DNA from 2 places in the Streptomyces sp. NPDC056580 genome. Region 2 is predicted to be linked to the other one. Evidence: riboswitches for the same ligand, from Rfam matches in the RefSeq annotation. Region 2 holds a riboswitch; the other holds the start of a gene.
What was found. A riboswitch is a leader RNA that binds a small molecule or an ion and turns the genes downstream of it on or off. The one in region 2 is predicted to bind glycine.
Positions count from the first base shown of each region.

Region 1: another riboswitch for glycine. It lies ahead of gcvP (aminomethyl-transferring glycine dehydrogenase); the one in region 2 lies ahead of gcvT (glycine cleavage system aminomethyltransferase GcvT).

Region 1 is NZ_JBHTVE010000001.1:760,499-771,062, forward strand. Features, by position in the region: gene ACFQ9Z_RS03630 (molybdopterin-binding protein) at 1-10, shown strand, start outside; gene ACFQ9Z_RS03635 (molybdopterin-dependent oxidoreductase) at 45-521, opposite strand; gene modA (molybdate ABC transporter substrate-binding protein) at 724-1,548, shown strand; gene ACFQ9Z_RS03645 (ABC transporter permease) at 1,587-2,390, shown strand; gene ACFQ9Z_RS03650 (ABC transporter ATP-binding protein) at 2,440-3,609, shown strand; gene ACFQ9Z_RS03655 (molybdopterin-binding protein) at 3,637-4,056, shown strand; gene gcvP (aminomethyl-transferring glycine dehydrogenase) at 4,120-7,005, opposite strand; glycine riboswitch at 7,181-7,275, opposite strand; gene ACFQ9Z_RS03665 (PRC-barrel domain-containing protein) at 7,395-7,766, shown strand; partial or broken gene ACFQ9Z_RS03670 (DNA polymerase IV) at 7,688-9,217, opposite strand; gene ACFQ9Z_RS03675 (MerR family transcriptional regulator) at 9,285-9,968, opposite strand; gene ACFQ9Z_RS03680 (bifunctional nuclease family protein) at 10,240-10,564, opposite strand, start outside.
Region 2 is NZ_JBHTVE010000009.1:142,385-152,948, reverse strand. Features, by position in the region: gene ACFQ9Z_RS21440 (ABC transporter substrate-binding protein) at 1-364, opposite strand, end outside; gene ACFQ9Z_RS21435 (ABC transporter permease) at 403-1,401, opposite strand; gene ACFQ9Z_RS21430 (enhanced serine sensitivity protein SseB C-terminal domain-containing protein) at 1,751-2,512, opposite strand; gene ACFQ9Z_RS21425 (enhanced serine sensitivity protein SseB) at 2,702-3,496, opposite strand; gene ACFQ9Z_RS21420 (AAA family ATPase) at 3,562-4,239, opposite strand; glycine riboswitch at 4,419-4,517, shown strand; gene gcvT (glycine cleavage system aminomethyltransferase GcvT) at 4,675-5,802, shown strand; gene gcvH (glycine cleavage system protein GcvH) at 5,919-6,296, shown strand; gene glyA (serine hydroxymethyltransferase) at 6,311-7,588, shown strand; gene ACFQ9Z_RS21400 (L-serine ammonia-lyase) at 7,671-9,038, shown strand; partial or broken gene ACFQ9Z_RS21395 (DNA-binding protein) at 9,336-9,503, shown strand; gene ACFQ9Z_RS21390 (M28 family peptidase) at 10,086-10,564, opposite strand, start outside.

The DNA.
Region 1 (10,564 bases), on a different contig from region 2:
CCGGGTCTGACCGGCTCCCGCCGCGAGCGTCCGGCCCCGCGGGCTCATCCGGTGTGCGCGCGGCCGGCCGGCGCCGGCGCACCGGAGCCGTATGTCCCGTCCACCCGGATCGCCGTGATGCCGCTGATGTGCCGGGCCCCGCAGCGGTCCTGCGGCAGCACCGGTTGAGGGCCGGACGCGTCCAGCGGGGTGCCGTCGATCGTGACGGCGAGCAGCACGGCGGCGCCCGCGAAGTCGGGGTCGATCTCCGCCCAGGACAGCACGGCGTGGTGGCCGTCCTTGCCGGTGACGGTGATCAGGAAACGCAGCCGGTCCTTGCGCCGGACCGGGTCGAACGACGGCCCGGCGCCGGCGAGTACCTCGTGCAGCCGCGGCCCGCTGAACTCGTGGCGCTGGACGCCGCGGGTGGCGCACTCGAAGCTGACCGCCACCCGGTGCTGCGGCAGGACGAGCAGGTCCGGCACGGTGAGCCGGGCGGGGCGCGATAGATCGCCGGTCAGGTCCAGTTCCGCGAGCGTCACCTGCGACCACCTCCCGGAGGACCCTACCCAGGCACCGCCCCCGTACAAACGCACATGCGAGCCCATTCGACGAACAGCCCTGCTCATGCGATGAGACAGGAGACTTACGCCTGGCAGATGCGGCAGTATCATCGCGGCACGGCCGATGCGCGGCCGTGCCGGGCGCGACACCTCGTTCCAGGACCTGAGGAGTAGATCCGTGATGACCCGTTCCGTGCGCCGGACCCGGCGGATGCTGCAGCTGGCCGGTGCGGGAGCCGCCGCCCTGATGTCGCTGAGCGCCTGCTCCTCGTCTTCCGGCGACTCTCCGGCCGGCGGTTCCGGCGCCTCGGGCCAGGCGTCCCCCAAGCTGTCCGGCTCGGTCACGGTGTTCGCCGCGGCCTCGCTGAAGGAGAGCTTCACGACCCTCGGCAAGGAGTTCGAGAAGCAGCACCCCGGGACCGAGGTCAGCTTCAACTTCGGCGGCAGCGACACGCTCGCCGCGAGCATCACCAGCGGTGCGCCGGCCGACGTGTTCGCCGCCGCCAGCCCGAAGACGATGGCGATCGTGACGGACAGGAAGGACGCGGTGGGCGCCCCGGCGACCTTCGTGCGCAACCAGCTGGAGATCGCCACGCTGCCCGGCAACCCCGGCAAGGTGTCCTCCCTGAAGGACCTCACCGACTCCGGCCTGAAGGTCGTCCTGTGCGACAAGACGGTGCCGTGCGGCGCCGCGGCCCAGAAGGCCCTGGACGCCAGCGGCCTCAAGCTGACCCCGGTCTCCTACGAGCAGGACGTCAAGAGCGCCCTGACGAAGGTGGAGCTGAAGGAGGCCGACGCCGCCGTGGTCTACAAGACCGACGTGAAGGCGGCGGGTGACAAGGTGGAGGGCGTGGAGTTCCCCGAGTCGGCCAAGGCCGTCAACGACTACCCGATCGCCCTGCTGAAGAACTCGGGCAACGCCCCGGCGGCCACGGCGTTCATCGCGCTGGTGCGCTCCGCCGAGGGCAGGCGGGTCCTGGGCGAGGCCGGGTTCCTCCAGCCGTGACCTCGCTCCGCAGGCCCGGCGCCGCGGCCGGCCCCGACATGGGCGGGCCGCGGCGCCGACGCGCGCGCGGAGTGCCGCTGCCGCTGCTGCTGCCCGGTGTCGTGGCCCTGGCGTTCCTGCTGCTGCCCCTCCTCGCGCTGCTCGTCCGCGCGCCCTGGGGCAGCCTGCCCGACCAGCTCACCAGCACGGAGGTGTGGCAGGCCCTCCAGCTGTCCCTGGTCACCGCCACGGCGGCGACCGGGGTCAGCCTGGTGCTGGGCGTGCCGCTGGCCTGGCTGCTGGCGCGCACCGACTTCCCCGGCCGCCGGCTCGTGCGGGCCCTGGTGACCCTGCCTTTGGTCCTGCCGCCGGTGGTGGGCGGCGTGGCCCTGCTGCTCGCCCTAGGCCGCAACGGGGTGGTCGGCCAGTGGCTGGACGCGTGGTTCGGGATCACCCTGCCCTTCACCACCGCCGGGGTGGTGATCGCGGAGGCGTTCGTCGCCATGCCGTTCCTGGTGATCAGCGTCGAGGGCACCCTGCGCGCCGCCGACCCGCGCTACGAGGAGGCGGCGGCCACGCTCGGCGCCTCGCGGTTCACCGCGTTCCGCCGGGTCACCCTGCCGCTGATCGCCCCCGGCGTCGCCGCGGGCGCGGTCCTTGCCTGGGCCCGCGCGCTCGGCGAGTTCGGCGCGACGATCACCTTCGCGGGCAACTTCCCCGGCCGTACCCAGACCATGCCCCTGGCCGTCTACCTCGCCCTGCAGAACGACCCGGAGGCGGCCATCTCCCTGAGCCTGGTGCTGCTGGCCGTGTCTATCGCGGTACTGGCCGGGCTGCGGGACCGGTGGCTGACGGGGACGTGAGGCCGCGATGGGACGAAGGGACCGGATGGGACAGGCAGGGGAGGCGGGCATGGAAGGCGAGGTGAGGATGGAGGACGAGGTGAGGGCGGAAGCCGGACCAGCGCGGGCACCGGCGACCGGCTCGGCCCCCCTGAGCGGCACGGACGCCCCCGCCGGAACCGGCCCGGAAGGCGCCGGCGAGCAGGGGCTGGACGCGCGGCTCCTCGTGGACCGGGGGGACTTCCGGCTCGACGTGGCCCTGACCGCGGCCCCCGGCGACGTCATCGCGCTGCTGGGCCCGAACGGCGCCGGAAAGACCACCGCCCTGCGTGCCCTCGCCGGCCTGCTCCCGCTCACCGGCGGACACCTGCGTCTGGACGGCGCTTCGCTGGAAGGCACCCCGCCCGAGTCCCGCCCGGTCGGCGTCGTCTTCCAGGACTATCTGCTCTTCCCGCATCTGTCCGCCCTGGACAACGTGGCGTTCGGACCGCGCTGCCGGGGCGCCGGCAAGGCCGAGGCCCGCGCCGAGGCGGCCGCCTGGCTGGACCGCATGGGCCTGGCCGGGCACGCCGGGGCCAAGCCCCGGCGGCTGTCCGGCGGTCAGGCACAGCGCGTCGCGCTCGCCCGCGCCCTGGCCACCAGGCCCCGGCTGCTGCTCCTGGACGAACCGCTCGCCGCGCTGGACGCCCGCACCCGTCTGGAGGTCCGCGCCCAGCTCCGCCGCCACCTGGCCGAGTTCGAGGCCGTCGCCGTGCTGGTCACGCACGACCCGCTGGACGCCATGGTGCTCGCGGACCGGCTGGTGGTCGTCGAGGACGGCCAGGTCGTGCAGCAGGGCACCCCCGCGGAGACCGCCCGCCGGCCGCGGACCGACTACATCGCCCGGCTCGTCGGCCTCAACCTCTACCGGGGACAGGCCGAGGGGCACACGGTGCGGCTGGACGCGGGCCCCTCGGTGACGACCACGGAGGATCTGTCCGGACCCGTGTTCGTGGCCTTCCCGCCGGCCGCGGTCACCCTCTTCCGGGACCGGCCCACCGGCGCGAGCGCCCGCAACCTGTGGGCTTGCGAGGTCGCCGGCCTGGAGACCCACGGCGACCGGACCCGCGCCGACCTCACCGGCGAACTCCCCCTCGCCGCCGACCTGACGACGGTCGCCGCCGCCGAACTGGACCTGCATCCGGGTGCGTCGGTCTGGGCGACGGTGAAGGCGACGCAGACCCACGCGTACCCCGACTGACGGGCGGCCCCTCTACGGTGGGTGCCCATGACACTGAGCATCCGCAACCAGTTCCCCGGCACCGTCACCGAGGTCCACCCGGGCGAGGTCATGGCGCTCGTCAAGGTGCGGCTGGCCGGCGGCCAGGAGCTCACGGCCGCCATCACCCTGGAGGCCGCCGAGCAGCTCGGCCTCGCCCCCGGCGCCCCCGTCCGGGCGCTGGTGAAGTCGACCGAGGTCTCCCTCTCCTCGGGACGGCTGGAGGGCCTGTCGATCCGCAACCAGCTCCCGGGCGCGATCACCCGGCTCGATGTGGGCGAGGTGATGGCCTCGGTGAAGGTCGCCGTGGCCGGGGGCGAGCTCACCGCCGTGATCACCAAGGACGCGGCCGAGGAACTCGGCCTCTTCGTGAGCTCCGACGTGGTCGCCCTGATCAAGGCGACCGAGGTGTCGCTCGCAGCGGACTGAGGAGCGCGAGCACGCGGAAAGCCCCGCCCGGACGACCGGGCGGGGCTCGTCCACGGGGCTCGCTCAGTCCTCGTAGGCGTCCAGCGGCGGGCAGGAGCACACCAGGTTGCGGTCGCCGAAGGCCTGGTCGATGCGGCGAACCGGCGGCCAGTACTTGTCGGCGGCCGGGACGCCGCCCGGGAAGACGGCCTCCTCGCGGGTGTAGGCGTGCTTCCAGTCCGCGCCGAGCGCCCGCGCGGTGTGCGGCGCGTTGCGCAGCGGGTTGTCCTCCGCCGGCCACTCGCCCGCGCCGACCTTCTCGATCTCCGCGCGGATGGCGATCATCGCGTCGCAGAATCGGTCCAGCTCCGCCAGGTCCTCGGACTCGGTCGGCTCGATCATCAGCGTGCCGGCCACCGGGAAGGACATGGTCGGCGCGTGGAAGCCGTAGTCGATGAGCCGCTTGGCGACGTCGTCCACGCTCACGCCGGTCGCCTTGGTCAGCGGACGCAGGTCGATGATGCACTCGTGCGCGACGAGGCCGCCGGGGCCGGTGTAGAGCACCGGGTAGTGCGGCTCGAGGCGCTTGGCGACGTAGTTGGCGGAGAGCACGGCCACCTGGGTGGCGCGCTTGAGCCCCTCGCCGCCCATCAGACGGACGTAGGCCCACGAGATCGGCAGGATGCCCGCGCTGCCCCACGGCGCGGCGGAGACCGGGCCCACGCCGGTCTCGGGGCCGGCCGCCGGCTGCAGCGGGTGGTTCGGCAGGTACGGGGCCAGGTGCGACCGGACGGCCACCGGGCCGACGCCCGGGCCGCCGCCGCCGTGCGGGATGCAGAAGGTCTTGTGCAGGTTCAGGTGCGAGACGTCGCCGCCGAAGTGACCCGGCTTGGCGAGGCCGACCAGCGCGTTGAGGTTGGCGCCGTCGACGTACACCTGGCCGCCGGCGTCGTGGACCTGGGCGCAGATGTCGGCGACGTGCTCCTCGAACACACCGTGCGTCGACGGGTAGGTGATCATCAGCACGGCCAGCTCGTCGCGGTGCTGCTCGATCTTGGCGCGCAGGTCGGCCACGTCGATCTCGCCGTCCTCCGTGGTCTTCACGACGACGACCTTCATGCCGGCCATCACGGCGCTGGCCGCGTTGGTGCCGTGCGCGGAGGAGGGGATGAGGCAGACGGTGCGCTGCTCGTCGCCGTTGGCCCGGTGGTAGCCGCGCACGGCCAGCAGACCGGCCAGCTCGCCCTGCGAACCGGCGTTCGGCTGGAGCGAGACCTTGTCGTAGCCGGTGACCTCGGCGAGACGTTCCTCCAGCTCGCGGATGAGCGTGAGGTAGCCCTCGGCCTGCTCGGCGGGCGCGAAGGGGTGCAGCGAGCCGAACTCGGGCCAGGTGACCGGCTCCATCTCGGTGGTCGCGTTGAGCTTCATGGTGCAGGAGCCCAGCGGGATCATGCCGCGGTCGAGCGCGTAGTCGCGGTCGGCGAGCCGGCGCAGGTAGCGCAGCATCGCGGTCTCGGAGCGGTGCTCGTGGAAGACCGGGTGGGTGAGGTAGTCGTCGGTGCGCAGCAGTGCCTCGGGCAGGGCCTCACCGGCCGCCGCGTCCAGCGCCTCGATGTCGCCGTCGACGCCGAAGGCGGTGAAGACGGCCTGCACCTGGGCGCGGACGGTGGTCTCGTCGCAGGCGAGGGAGACCAGGTCGGCGTCGACGAGCCGCAGGTTCACGCCGCCCGCCCGGGCGGCGGCCACGACCTCGGCGGCCCGGCCGGGCACGCGCGCGGTGAGGGTGTCGAAGTAGGCGCCGTGGACGATCTCGACGCCGCCCGCCTTCAGGCCCTCGGCGAGGATCGTGGCGTAGCGGTGGGTGCGGCGGGCGATGGTCCGCAGGCCCTCGGGGCCGTGGTAGACGGCGTACATGCCGGCCATCACGGCGAGCAGCACCTGGGCGGTGCAGATGTTGCTGGTGGCCTTCTCGCGCCGGATGTGCTGCTCGCGGGTCTGCAGCGCCAGGCGGTAGGCCTTGTGCCCGTCGGCGTCGACGGACACGCCGACGAGACGGCCGGGCAGGCTGCGCGCGAACTTCTCGTGCACCGCCATGTAGCCGGCGTGCGGCCCGCCGAAGCCCATCGGCACGCCGAAGCGCTGGGTCGTGCCGACGGCGATGTCGGCGCCCAGCTCGCCCGGCGAGGTCAGCAGGGTGAGTGCGAGCAGGTCGGCGGCGACGGTGACGAGGGCGCCCAGCTCGTGCGCCTGGTCGATGACCGGCTTGAGGTCGCGGACGGCGCCGGAGGCCCCCGGGTACTGGAGCAGGACGCCGTTGATCTCGCGCTCGGCGATCTCCGCCGGGATGCCGTCGGAGAGGTCGGCGACGACGACCTCGACGCCGGTCGGCTCGGCGCGCGTCTCGATGACGGCGATGGTCTGCGGCAGGGCGTCCGCGTCGACCAGGAACAGGCCCTTCTTGTTGCGGCCCATCCTCCGGGACAGCGCCATGGCCTCGGCGGCGGCCGTGCCCTCGTCCAGGAGGGAGGCGCCGGACGTGGGCAGCCCGGTGAGCTCGGCGACCATGGTCTGGAAGTTCAGCAGGGCCTCCAGACGGCCCTGGGAGATCTCCGGCTGGTACGGCGTGTAAGCCGTGTACCAGGCCGGGTTCTCCATGACGTTGCGCAGGACGACCGGCGGGGTGAAGGTGCCGTGGTAGCCGAGGCCGATCATGGAGCCGAGGACCTGGTTGCGGTCGGCGAGCGAGCGCAGCTCGGCGAGCACCTCGGCCTCGGTGCGGGCGCCCGGCAGGTCCAGGGAGTCGGCGTTCTTGATCACGTCCGGGACCGCGGCGGCGGTCAGCTCGTCGAGCGAGCCGTAGCCGACCTGCGCGAGCATCTTGGCCCGCGCCTCCTGGTCGGGCCCGATGTGGCGCTGCTCGAAGGGGATGCCCGCTTCGAGCTCGGAGAGCGGAGTGCGATGGGCGGTCATTGCGGAGGCCTCCTGGTCTGACGCGACCTTCGAGGGGCACCCCGGTACGGATACCCCGACGGCCTCCCCCTCTGTCATCTCGACCTGAGAGCTTCACCGGCCACCCGAGGGACGCCGGCTTTCACCGTCGGTGAGGGCGGACACCGTCGACGTCCGCCCTGCTTTCCAGAGTGACCTCGTCCGTGCGGTACGTGAGCCTGAGAGATTCCGGGGAGGATTTGCTCCTTCGGCGCCTCCGACGTGGTCGGAGGACTCTCCCGCACGGGGTCAGCAGCCGCTGTCAGCCTACCAGCGAGGTCAACGCCCGGGCCCTCGAGTGGCCGCCTCCCTGATTGTGCTCTTTCGTAGTGCTTACGGATGAGTTGCGACCACGTGGAGGGAGAGGGACCGTGCAGACCGACATCGATCCGCGCAACCTGATCGGCCGCAAGGCGTTCGACCGCCATGGCACCAAGATCGGCACCATCGACGAGGTGTACCTCGACGACGCCACCGGCGTGCCCGAGTGGGCGGCCGTACGCACCGGTCTCTTCTCCCGGGACGCCTTCGTTCCCCTGGAGCCCAGCGAGATCGTCGAGGGCGCCCTGCGGGTCCCCTTCGACCGGGCGCTCATCAAGGACGCGCCCGACTTCGGCGTGGGCCGCCACCTCTCCCCCGAACAGGAACTGCAGCTCTACCACCACTACGGCCTCGACGTGGCGGCTCCCTCCCCGCTCGCGGACCGCGACTTCGGCAAGGTGGCGGGCACGGAGGAGCCCTGAGCCGCACCCGCGGGCCCCGCCGTGCCACGCGGCCGCTACGGATCGGCGTCCACGGCACCCGGCACGGCCGATGCCGGGCCGTCACCCTGCGTACGCGGCAGCCGCTGCGCGTCCGGCACCAGCGGGAGCGGGTCCGCCGGTTCCAGCTCGGGATCCTCGACCCCGAACGTCCGCACCCGCCCCGGCCGGGACAGGGGCGTCTCGAAACGCACGGTCACCCGGCCGAGGCCGCTGCCCTGCACCCAGCCGTGGCCCCACCCGGCGTGCCATACGTCCTGCCCGGCCCGCCACTGCCGTTCGGCGGGCTCCGGCTGCTCCGGGACGGGGTCGGCCGCGGCCTCCTTCGGCGCCTCGGCCGCCTCGGCCGCCACGGGCGGCTGCGCGGCCTGGGCGAACAGGTCCTCCTGGGTGTAGTCGGCCAGACCGGTGACGCCCACACCGAGCAGCCGCACGCCGCCCGTGGTGTCCACGGAGTCCAGCAGCCGCTCGGCCGCCTCCCGGATCACCGCGGGGTCGTCGGTGGGTCCCCTGAGCGTCTCGGAGCGGGTCAGCGTGGAGAAGTCGTACCTGCGGACCTTCAGCACGATGGTCCGCCCCGACAGCCCTGCCCCGCGCAGCCGGCCCACGCACCGGTCGGCGAGCCGCCGCACCTCGACACCGACCCGCAGCCGGTCGTGGATGTCCACGTCGTAGGTGTCCTCGACCGACACCGACTTGGCCTCCCGCTCGGCGACCACCGGCCGGTCGTCGCGGGCCAGCGCCATCGCGTACAGCGCGTGCCCGTGCGCCTTGCCGAGCAGCCGCACGAGTTCGTCCTCGCCCGCCTCGGCCAGTTCCCCGACCGTGGTGATCCCGGCCCGCCGCAGATGGTCCCCGGTGGCCGGTCCCACCCCGGGCAGGGTCCGCACCGACATGGGGCCGAGCAGCGCCCGCTCGGTGCCGGGTTCGACGAGGACGAGCCCGTCGGGCTTGGCCTCCTCCGAGGCGATCTTGGCGAGCATCTTGGAAGCGGCGAGCCCGACCGAGCCCGTGAGCCCGGTGACCGCCCGTATGTCGGCGCGCAGCCTGGTCCCCACCCGCCGCGCCGACTCCGCGTCCCAGGCCGCCTCCCGGGCCTCGAGGTCGACGAAGGCCTCGTCCAGGCTCAGCGGCTCCACCAGCGGCGACAGCTCCCGCAGCAGCGCCATCACCTGCTCGCTCACGGACCGGTAGAGACTGAAGCGCGGCACCAGGTACGCGGCGTTCGGGGCCAGCCGGCGCGCCTGCGCCATCGGCATCGCCGAGTGCACCCCGAAGACCCGCGCCTCGTACGAGGCGGTGGCCACCACACCGCGCGGTCCGAGTCCGCCCACGACCACGGCCTTGCCCCGCAGACTCGGCTTGGACGCCTGCTCCACCGAGGCGTAGAAGGCATCCATGTCGAGATGCAGGATCGTGGGCGCGTTTCTCACATCACCGATGCTGCACCACACCACTGACAACGCGGGCGCACGGCCCGCGGAGCCCGGTGCCGGGTGCTCAGACGGCCCGGTTGCGCCGCCGCGCCAGCTCGTCCGCCGGGTTGTGCCCGACCAGGGTCTCGCCCGTGTCGACACGCTCCCCGTGGAGCTGGGAGAGCGCGCTCTCCACGTCCCGCCAGACCACGCCGACGGCGATCCCGAAGACGCCCTGGCCGCCCTGGAGCAGGGCGTGCACCTCGTCGGGCGAGGTGCACTCGTACACCGTGGCGCCGTCGCTCATCAGGGTCATCCGCTCCAGGTCGCAGAAACCGCGTTCCCGCAGGTGCTGCACGGCGGTGCGGATGTTCTGCAGCGAGACCCCGGTGTCCAGGAACCGCTTGACGATCTTGAGGACGACCACGTCCCGGAAGCTGTAGAGGCGCTGGGTGCCCGACCCGTGGGCTGGCCGCACGCTCGGCTCGACGAGTCCGGTGCGGGCCCAGTAGTCGAGTTGCCGGTAGGTGATGCCGGCGGCCGCGCAGGCCGTGGGCCCCCGGTAGCCGATCTCCTCGGACGCCATGGACGCCGCCCCTCCGCCGTTCGGCACCGCCGTCGGCCGCTGCGGGGCGTGGCCGGCCGCGCCACCGGGATATGCGTACTGACCGCCGGAACGCGGCTGTGAGCTCTGGGAAGGGTACGGACCGCTCTCCCCGAAACCGCGTCCGGGGGCACCCCCAGCCGTACCGTCGCCGCTCGTTCTCACGCCGACCTCCGTCCTTGAACCGCCTTCTCGACGGTAGGCAGTCACCAGGGGTGCGTCAACGATCGCCACACTCGCCACGCCGAGTGATAATCACCCTAAGAGTGGTTTCCCGTGCCCCACCGCGGGGAAAGGCTAGCCGAATGGTCTCGCGGAGAGCCGCATGACGCTCTGGATGGCCGGTGGCAATTGCCCAGGCGCCGGGGCCGCACGCAGACCGCCGCCCCGGGCCGTCGGACCCGCCTCGGCCCCGGACTGTCGGACCCGCCTCGCCTCACTGGCTGCTGGTGCCGAAGTCCTCCGGTGAGATCTGGTCGAGGAACTCGCGGAACTTCTCCACCTCGTCCTCCTGCTCGTCCGGGATCGCGATGCCGGCGTCGTCCAGCACCGTGTCACTGCCGTAGATCGGCGTCCCGGTGCGCAGGGCCAGCGCTATGGCATCGGAGGGACGGGCGGACACCTCGACCCCGCTCGCGAAGACCAGCTCCGCGTAGAAGACGCCCTCACGCAGATCCGTGATGCGTACTTCGGTCAGCTCCTGGCCGACGGCCTCCAGCACGTCCTTGAACAGGTCGTGGGTCAGCGGTCGCGCGGGGGCC
Region 2 (10,564 bases):
CGCTCGGGACGCCCTTGCTCGCGGCGAGGTCCGGGACGAGGGTGTTGCCCTTCTCGCCGGCGCCGGGCTGGAACGTCATCAGCGGGCGGGCGTAGAGCCGGCTGAGGTTGTACATGTACGCGTAGTACGTGTTGCCGGGGTCGAAGGAGTCCGGCACGTCGGACAGCTCGTAGGTGACCGTGCCGCCCTTCTTGTCGGAAGCGTTGACCACACCCTTGGTCGCGGCGTTGGCCCCGGCGGACGAGCCGTTGTTGTCCTTGTTGTCATCGGCCTTGCTGCAGCCTGCAACGAGCAGGCTGGCGGAGCCGATGGCCGCGATAGCGGCCAGCGCTGACCTTCGCATGATGGGTGCTTTCCCCTCCATTGTCGGAAACTTTTCGTGCTCTCGAGTGGTGGCAGGCGTCAGCGGCTGCGCGGGTCGAGAGCGTCGCGGAGACCGTCGCCCAGCAGATTGAACGCCAGGACGGTCACGAAGATGGCGAGACCGGGCACGATCATGTACTGGGGATCGACCTGGTAGTAGGTGACCGCTTCGCGGAGCATGCCGCCCCAGGAGGCCTGCGGGGGCTGGATGCCGACACCGAGGAAGCTCAGGGACGCCTCGAAGAGGATGTTGGTCGGGATGAGCAGCGTCGAGTAGACGATGATCGGGCCGACCAGGTTGGGCATCAGCTCGCGGAACAGGATGTACGGGCCCTTGGCGCCCATGCCGCGGGAGGCGTCGACGAACTCGCGCTCCCGCAGGGCGAGGGTCTGGCCGCGCACGATCCGGCCCAGGTAGGGCCAGTTGAAGAAGCCGATGACGAAGATCAGCACGCTCAGGTGGAGCGGGAGCCCGTTGAGGCCGAACGCGCCGCCCTGCAGCGTGGCCGAGATCGCGATGGCGAACAGCAGGAGGGGGAAGGCGAGGAAGGTGTCCATCAGGCGGCTGATGATGTTGTCCACCCGGCCGCCGTAGTAACCCGCGATGACGCCCATGACGGCGCCGATCACGTTGGAGAGGATCGTGGCGCCGAAGGCGACCACCAGCGACACCCAGGAGCCCTCCAGGACACGGGTGGCGATGTCCCGGCCGAACTTCGGGTCCACACCGAGCGGGTGGTCCGCGCTCATGCCGCCCCAACTGCCCTTGGGCAGCGAGGTGTCGGGAGTGATCAGGTCCTGGTTGAAGGCGTTGGGGTCGAGGCCGAGCAGGGCCTGCAGGGGCCGGGAGAGGACGGCCAGGGCGATGAGCAGGACGACGATGACGGCGCCCGCCACCGCGACCTTGTCCTTCTTGAATCTCGACCACGCGATCTGCCCAAGGGAACGACCCTCGATCCGCCCCTTACCGGCACCCTCGAGCACAGCTTCCGGCTGTGCCTCGGCTGCCGCCCCGGTGGTCTCGATCGGTGCGGTCACAGTGACCCGACCCCTCTCGCCGGTGGTGACCGGCCTGCGCCTGCCGCGGTTTGCGGCTTTGTCGACTTGCATCGATCGTGAGGTTCGACCCCACGTCTGAATCGCGAGTCTTCAGCTTCTTTGCGATCACCCGCCAGAGCTGACGGGGAAAGTATGCGCAACCGTGATGCAGTCCAGGGGATTCCGTTATCCGATCAGTGGGTAACGGCCACCGGACGCGGGGCATTCCGGACAGAAAGCCGCTTCTGCTCGATTCGGACGAAACACCGCTCTTCTACGCGCGGAGAAGTCCGTCTCGCACACGAATCCTCCATCACTGTCCAAGTGGCGGACCGCCTCGAACGATTGCTCAGTAGCCCCCGTGGACCGGCGGGTAGCCGTACCCGGGAGCCGGCGGCTGCGGCTGGGGAGGGGCCGCGTGCGCCTCGCGGTCGTAGAACGGGCGGGCGTTGGCCCGCATCCACAGCACCACCGGGTCGTAGTCGTCGGTCATCGCGACCGTCGACACCGGCAGCCCCTCCGGGACCGCGCCGACGGACTGCTGCATCATCGCCCGCACCGAGTCGACGGCGGCGGGCGAGGTGTCGTACACGTCCAGTCCGATGGCGAGGTACGGCGCGCCGAGCGTGGGCTGCACCCAGGCGCGGCGCAGCGAGCGCAGGGCCGGGGTGCGGTGGGCGTTCTGCGTGAGCAGGGCGTAGAACTGCGCGACGTCGACCCCGGGTTCCGACAGCCGCAGGGGGCCGGCGGGCTGGCGGTCGAGGCCGGTGGCGATGCGGCGCAGATCCGGCCAGGGGACGCCGACTCCGCCGCCCGGGGCGTGCGGGTTGAGCCAGAGGCCGTAGTGGTCGGGATAGAGCGTGCGGGCCACGTCGAGCCCGTCGACCACCTCGTAGGAGCGGTTCCAGCCACTCGCCGAGAGTTCCTGCGCCGAGGTCACGCAGGGGGCGTAGCCGAGCCCGCCGACCTCCATGTTCCCGTACTGGGCGTCCGGGGAGCCGGCCTGGCCGTGCCACAGCAGCATCCAGATCTGGCCGGAGGAGGGGGTGGCGAGGGCGCGCAGCAGTGCCTCGTAGGCGTCGTAGCGGCCGGGGGTGACCTGGCGCAGCATGTGCTCGACGCTGCCGCTTGGGCTCGCGCTCACCTGTCTTTACCGCCCCTTCGGTTCTTGCCCCTTGTTCGGGGACAGCTTATGCGCCCCACGGCCCGGGGCCCCGTGTTCGTGCGCGGGTGCGGGTCGGTGGAGGCTGATCGCGCAGTTCCCCGCGCCCCTCGGGCCTGCTGTCCCCGAGCCGGCCGGTCAGTGGCCGTACTGGTAGAAGGGGCGGACGTTGGATTTGAGCCAGGTGGCCACCGGGTCGTCCGTGACGTCCAGGAGGACGAGGTTGACCTGCCACTTCACGGGGGCCCGCCCGAGGGCGCGGCCCAGGGCCTCGAGGGGCAGGGCCCGCAGGTCGCCCTCCCACTGGGAGAGTTCGACGCCCACGAACATCACCGGCTCCGCCGTCTCGACGACGGCGAGGCAGCGGCGCGCCGTGACGACCACACCGGTGCCGGCGAACTCGGCCGAGGCGGCGGAGAGGAAGTCGACCGGGTCCTCCTGCCAGTCCGGCTCGAAGAGGCGGACCCGGCCGCCGGTGGCGGGGCCGTCCAGCGGGCTGTGTCCGGTGCGGCAGAGTTCGGCCACCGCCTCGGGCGGGAGCGGCAGTCCGACCACCCCGTCGGGGTTGACGAGGACGCCGGCCTGCGGGGGCAGGCCGCGGGCGAACTCCACCGCCGGCGCGACGGTGTACGACATGTGGGGGCCGGCGGCCAGCCGGAGCTGCTCCTCGGAGCTGAACACCGGGACGTACACCTGGCCGTCGAGCTCCGTCGTGGGCAGGTCCAGCGGGCCGCTGTGCGGGCCGCCGCCGTTGGGCAGCGGGATCCACAGCAGGCTGCGGCCCAGCACCTCGGCGATCCGGCCGCCCGCGCCGGGTACGCCGAGGGAGGCCGAGAGCACCTCCTCCAGTTCGTTGCCGGGCCAACCGCCGTGCGGGTGGGGGTGCGTCTGTGCCGGGTAGTCCGCGGGAAGGTCCGCCGCCGAGAAGTCCATCTGCCTGCCGCCTGCTGGGAACCACTGCTGTGGTCCGAAAGGCTAGCGGGTGGCCGCGACGGTGCTCAGTCGGACCGGCCGGCGAAGCCGATGCGGCGCAGCACGTCCGCGGCGTCCCGGTCCAGCAGCACCGCCGAGCCGCAGCCGGCGGGCAGTTCGCCCCGCTCCACGGCGCGCAGCAGGCGGGCCGCCGTGCGGCGGTGACGGCGGAAGGCGTAGCGGGAGACCCCGCGGCCGCGCTCGCGCTGGCCCGTGCGGGCGGTCTCCGGGGTGACGTCGAGCAGGAGCAGGTGCAGGGTGCCGCCGCGGCGCCGGGCCGCGCGGGCCAGCCAGCCGCGCACCCAGGTCTGGGTGCCGCAGTCGTGCACGACGACGCCCTCGCCGGTGCCGAGGACGCGGCGCAGGCCCGCGTAGTGGGCGATCCGGACCAGGGGGCGGTAGAGCGCGTAGGGGAGGAAGCGGGGCACGCGGGCGTCCCAGCGGTCGCGGGTGTCCTGGGAGTCCACGCGGCGGCCGGGGACCGCGCGCTGCATCAGGGTGGACTTGCCGCTGCCGGGCAGCCCCGTGACCACCACCAGGTCGCGGGGGCCGAAGAGCAGGTCGTGCGGGCTGTGCCCGGCGCGCTCGCGCAGGTCGCGGACGACCGGGGCGGGACGCTCGGCGCAGCGCCCGCGCGCCGGCGCGGAGGGCTGCTTCGGCACCGCGAGACCGGCGGTGGCGGCGTAGGCCGTGGTCCTGTTCACCGTGATCGTCCTCCCCTGGTGGGCTTGGTGACCCCTTTGCCCAATTAATGTAAAGAGAAGGTAATGCGCCGGTCCAGCGGTTGGGTGCGCGTCCTGCCACAGCTCGGTTACAGATGCGGGCCCTGACGGTGCGGGGCGGGGCGTGCAATGATGTGCGCGCCAACTGCATACCGGCCGTTTGAATCCGCGCGGGAGAGTTCCCAGCCAGCTTTCGCTGGGACGCCGAAGGAGCAAGTCCCTCCCTTGAATCTCTCAGGCCCCGTTACCGCGCGGGCGAGGCACATCTGAAAAGCGGGCCGCTGCGACAGTGGCTCCACCCAAGGTGCAAGCCGTGACCACTCCTCGTGAGGATCATGGCGAACCTCTCAGGTTCCGATGACAGATGGGGAGGAACGTTCCTCGCCTGTCATACCTGCCCTGGGAGACGACCGACCGATGAGCAGTACCGAACCCACCGGGCCGCGCCGTACCGCGCTCGACGCCCTGCACCGCTCGCTCGGTGCGACGATGACCGACTTCGCCGGCTGGGACATGCCGCTGCGCTACGGATCCGAGCGCGACGAGCACGTCGCGGTGCGCACCCGGGCCGGTCTCTTCGACCTCTCCCACATGGGCGAGATCACCGTGACCGGGCCTCAGGCGGCCGCCCTGCTGAACCACGCCCTGGTCGGCAACATCGCCTCCGTGGGTGTCGGCCGCGCCCGCTACACCATGATCTGCCAGGCCGACGGCGGCATCCTGGACGACCTGATCGTCTACCGGCTGGCCGAGACCGAGTACATGGTCGTCGCCAACGCCTCCAACGCCCAGGTGGTGCTGGACGCGCTCACCGAGCGTGCCGCCGGCTTCGACGCCGAGGTGCGCGACGACCGGGACGCCTACGCGCTGATCGCGGTCCAGGGCCCCGAGTCCCCCGGCATCCTGAAGTCGCTGACCGACGCCGACCTGGACGGCCTGAAGTACTACGCGGGCCTGCCCGGCACCGTCGCCGGCGTGCCCGCCCTGATCGCGCGCACCGGCTACACCGGCGAGGACGGCTTCGAGCTGTTCGTGCGGCCGGAGCACGCCGTGGAGCTGTGGCAGGCGCTGACGGAGGCGGGCGAGGGCGCCGGCCTGGTGCCGTGCGGCCTGTCCTGCCGGGACACCCTGCGCCTGGAGGCGGGCATGCCGCTGTACGGCAACGAGCTGACCACCGCCCTGACGCCCTTCGACGCCGGGCTCGGCCGAGTGGTGAAGTTCGAGAAGGAGGGCGACTTCGTGGGCCGCGAGGCGCTGGCCGAGGCCGCCGACCGGGCCGGGCAGAACCCGCCGCGGGTGCTCGTCGGCCTGGTCGCCGAGGGCCGCCGGGTGCCGCGCGCCGGGTACCCCGTCGTCGCGGGCGGCGCGGTGATCGGCGAGGTCACCTCCGGCGCCCCCTCCCCCACCCTGGGCAGGCCGATCGCGATGGCGTACGTCGACGCGGCCTACGCGGCGCCGGGCACCGAGGGTGTCGGCGTGGACATCCGGGGCAGCCACGAGCCGTACGAGGTCGTGGCGCTGCCCTTCTACAAGCGCCAGAAGTAGACACTGGGCGCGGTCCGTCCACCGGACGTGACGCTGCGCACATTCCTGCTGCTCGGCAGCAGGACCAGCAGTCCCCCATTCATCAGCACTCCCGCGCGTACAGGAGAATTCAGGCCATGAGCAACCCCCAGCAGCTGCGCTACAGCAAGGAGCACGAGTGGCTGTCGGCCGCCGAGGACGGCGTCTCGACGGTCGGCATCACCGAGTTCGCGGCCAACGCGCTCGGCGATGTGGTCTACGCCCAGCTCCCCGAGGTCGGTTCCACGGTGTCCGCGGGCGAGACCTGCGGCGAGCTGGAGTCGACCAAGTCGGTCTCGGACCTGTACTCGCCGGTCACCGGTGAGATCACCGAGATCAACGAGGACGTCGTCAACGACCCGTCGCTGGTGAACTCCGCCCCCTTCGAGGGCGGCTGGCTGTTCAAGGTACGCGTCACCGAGGAGCCGGCCGACCTGCTCTCCGCCGACGAGTACACCGCCCAGAACGCCGGCTGAGGAGTCGTAGCCGTATGACTGTCCTGAACACGTCCCTGCACGAACTGGACCCGGAGATCGCCGCCGCGGTCGACGCCGAGCTGAACCGCCAGCAGTCGACGCTGGAGATGATCGCCTCGGAGAACTTCGCGCCGCTCGCGGTGATGGAGGCCCAGGGCTCGGTGCTGACCAACAAGTACGCGGAGGGCTACCCCGGCCGCCGCTACTACGGCGGCTGCGAGCACGTCGACGTCGCCGAGCAGATCGCCATCGACCGGGTCAAGGAGCTGTTCGGCGCCGAGTACGCCAACGTCCAGCCCCACTCCGGCGCCTCCGCGAACCAGGCGGCGCTGTTCGCCCTCGCCCAGCCCGGGGACACCATCCTCGGCCTGGACCTGGCGCACGGCGGCCACCTGACCCACGGGATGCGGCTGAACTTCTCCGGCAAGCAGTTCGACGTGGTCGCCTACCACGTGGACGAGGCGGGCCTGGTCGACATGGCGGAGGTCGAGCGGCTGGCCAAGGAGCACCGCCCGAAGGTGATCATCGCCGGCTGGTCGGCGTACCCGCGCCGGCTCGACTTCGCCGAGTTCCGCCGGATCGCCGACGAGGTCGAGGCGTACCTGTGGGTCGACATGGCGCACTTCGCCGGCCTGGTCGCGGCGGGTCTGCACCCGAACCCGGTCGAGTACGCGGACGTGGTCACCTCCACGACCCACAAGACCCTCGGCGGCCCGCGCGGCGGCATCATCCTGGCGAAGAAGGACTTCGCGAAGAAGCTGAACTCGTCCGTCTTCCCGGGCTTCCAGGGCGGTCCCCTGGAGCACGTGATCGCGGCCAAGGCGGTCTCCTTCAAGGTCGCAGCCTCGGAGGACTTCAAGGAGCGCCAGCGCCGTACGGTGGACGGCGCCCGCATCCTCGCCGAGCGGCTGACCGCCGCCGACGCCCGCGAGGCCGGGGTCAACGTGCTGTCCGGCGGTACGGACGTGCACCTGATCCTGGTCGACCTGCGCGAGTCCGAACTGGACGGGCAGCAGGCCGAGGACCGCCTCCACGAGGTCGGGATCACGGTCAACCGCAACGCCGTCCCGAACGACCCGCGTCCCCCGATGGTGACCTCGGGCCTGCGCATCGGCACGCCGGCCCTGGCGACCCGCGGCTTCACGGCCGAGGACTTCGCCGAGGTCGCGGACGTGATCGCCGAGACCCTGAAGGCGCCCTCCCCGTTCGAGGGGGCCGACGTGGAGTCGCTCAAGGCCCGGGTGAAGGCCCTGGCCGACAAGCACCCGCTGTACCCGGGTCTGAACAAGTAAGTCCGCGTTCCACCGGGCGCCGCGCACACTGGAACGTGTGCGCGGCGCCGCACCCCGCTTCACCCCGTATTGAGGAGTTTCCGTGGCCATCTCGGTCTTCGACCTGTTCTCGATCGGCATCGGCCCGTCCAGCTCCCACACGGTCGGCCCGATGCGCGCGGCGCGCATGTTCGCCCGCAGGCTGCGCAACGAGGACCTGCTGGACTCCGTCGCCGCGGTGCGCTGCGAGCTGTACGGCTCGCTCGGCGCCACCGGCCACGGTCACGGCACCCCGAAGGCGGTGCTGCTCGGTCTGGAGGGCGCCTCGCCGCGCACGGTGGACGTCGAGTCGGCCGACGAGCGGGTGGAGGCGATCAGGCGCTCGGGCCGGATCTCGCTGCTCGGTGAGCGCGAGATCGCCTTCTCCTTCGACGACGACCTGGTCCTGCACCGCCGCAAGGCGCTGCCGTACCACGCCAACGGCATGACGGTGTGGGCCTACGACGCCTCCGGCGGCGAGCTGCTCTCCAAGACGTACTACTCGGTCGGCGGCGGTTTCGTCGTGGACGAGGACGCGGTCGGCGCGGACCGCATCGTGCTGGACGACACGGTCCTGAAGTACCCGTTCCGCACCGGCGACGAGCTGCTGCGCCTGACCCGGGAGACAGGTCTGTCGATCTCCTCGCTGATGCTGGAGAACGAGCGCGCCTGGCGCACCGAGGAGGAGATCCGGGCGGGCCTGCTGGAGATCTGGCGGGTCATGCGCGAGTGCGTCCAGCGGGGCATGACCCGGGAGGGCATCCTGCCCGGCGGCCTCAAGGTGCGCCGCCGCGCGGCCGTCTCGGCCCGCCAGCTGCGCGCCGAGGGCGACCCGCTCGCGCACGCGATGGAGTGGATCACGCTCTACGCGATGGCCGTGAACGAGGAGAACGCGGCCGGCGGCCGGGTGGTCACCGCCCCGACCAACGGAGCGGCGGGCATCATCCCGGCGGTCCTGCACTACTACATCAACTTCGTGCCGGGCGCCGACGAGGACGGCGTGGTCCGCTTCCTGCTCGCCGCCGGCGCCATCGGCATGCTGTTCAAGGAGAACGCGTCCATCTCCGGCGCCGAGGTCGGCTGCCAGGGCGAGGTCGGCTCCGCCTGCTCCATGGCCGCCGGCGCCCTCGCCGAGGTGCTCGGCGGCAGCCCCGAGCAGGTGGAGAACGCGGCCGAGATCGGCATGGAGCACAATCTCGGCCTGACCTGCGATCCGGTGGGCGGCCTGGTCCAGATCCCGTGCATCGAGCGCAACGGCATGGCCGCGGTGAAGGCGGTCACCGCGGCGAAGATGGCGATGCGCGGCGACGGCTCGCACAAGGTGTCCCTGGACAAGGTCATCAAGACGATGAAGGACACCGGCGCGGACATGTCGGTGAAGTACAAGGAGACGGCCCGGGGCGGGCTGGCGGTGAACATCATCGAGTGCTAGGGAAATAGGCTCTGACCAGAGCGTTCGTGTCTTTCAGCGCTGTCAGGGCATGTGCCGGAGACTGCGATGGAACAGGTGAATAATAAAGAGACTTGTTAAACCACCTCTCCGCCTCCCGGTGAAGGTCCGATCCGTCCGGTCTCCGTTTCCCTCCACGAGAGGACCATCGCGGCCCTCAGGGCACGTACCGGCAAGCGCGGCATGTCCGCCTCTGTCGAAGCCCTCATCCAGCGTCAACTGGAGCGCGACCGGCTGCGCGAACTCATCGAGGACGCCGAAGCCGAACACGGCCCCGTGGCGAGCCGGCTCCTCGGCGCGGCGGGATTGCAGGGTCACGAGTACGCCCTGGGCGCGATCGTGGCAGCCACCGCGCTGGCCTCACCCGCCCCGGTCACCATCCTGACCTCGGATCCAGAGGATCTACGGGTCCTGTGCGGTTCCGGCATTCGCGTCATCAAGATCTGACATGCCCCCCGCCACAGCACCGCCCGGGGAGACCGGTGCCTGCCCGACGACGGACGCCCAGGAGTCGGTGCGGCTGACCGCGCCCGCGTAGATCCGGGTCCCGCCCAGCAGCCCCGCGCATGGCACGGAGACGCGGGGCGGGCGCAGGGAGGCCACCGTGTAGAGGGCGAGCATGCGGCCGAAGCTGCCCACCATGGGCCAGTTGCCGGCGCCGATGTAGACCGCCCAGGTGCCGAAAACCAGTCCGCAGACCGTGGCGGGGCCTGGTTGCGGAACGCCGGCGGCAGGCGGGCCAGGAGCACCAGGGCGTGGGCGGCCGCGTCGAGCGGGCGCTGTCCCTGCCGCGCGGCCTCCGCGCCCGGGGTCACGGCCACTGTGGTCAGCGCCACGGCGGACAGCGTGTCGCCGGCGAGGGGGCGGATCCGCATCGTCGCAGGGTGACGCCGGTTCCGCGGACGGGCGTCAGACTTCCGCGGTACCGCGTCGGTTGCAGCCGCGGGCGGGGTACGACGAGGGGTGGCGCGAGGGGGGGAGGCGGGCTGCGCGGAGCGCCCGCCTCCCCCGGTTCTCCCGGTGCCGGGCTCAGCCGGTCGTCAGGGTGACGTCGTCGACGACGAAGCTGGTCTGGAGACTGGCGTCCTCGGTGGCCGTGAATGTCAGTGTGATCTGCCGGCCGGTGTACTGGCCGAGGTCCAGGGTGCGTTCGGTGTACCCGGAGGCCGCGTGGGCGTTGGAGAACGTCTGCTTCGCGGTCCCGTCGACCTTGACCTGGAAGGTGTCGTACGCCGTCGGGCCGGACTCGGCGGTGTCGATGTGCAGCCAGTACCTCAGGGTCGCCCTGGCGCAGCCGGCCGGGATCGTCACGCTCTGGCCGACCGTGTCGGTGGCCGCGCGGCCGTAGCCCGCCAGCCAGGCGAACCGGGTGCCGGAGTGCGCGGACTGGCCGCTGAACGCGCCGATCGCGCCGGTGTCACCGGTCCACGGCGATGTCCCGCTCTCGAAGCCGCCGTTGGAGACCACCTGCGAGGCCGTGCAGCCGCCCGCGCCGGTGACGGTCAGGG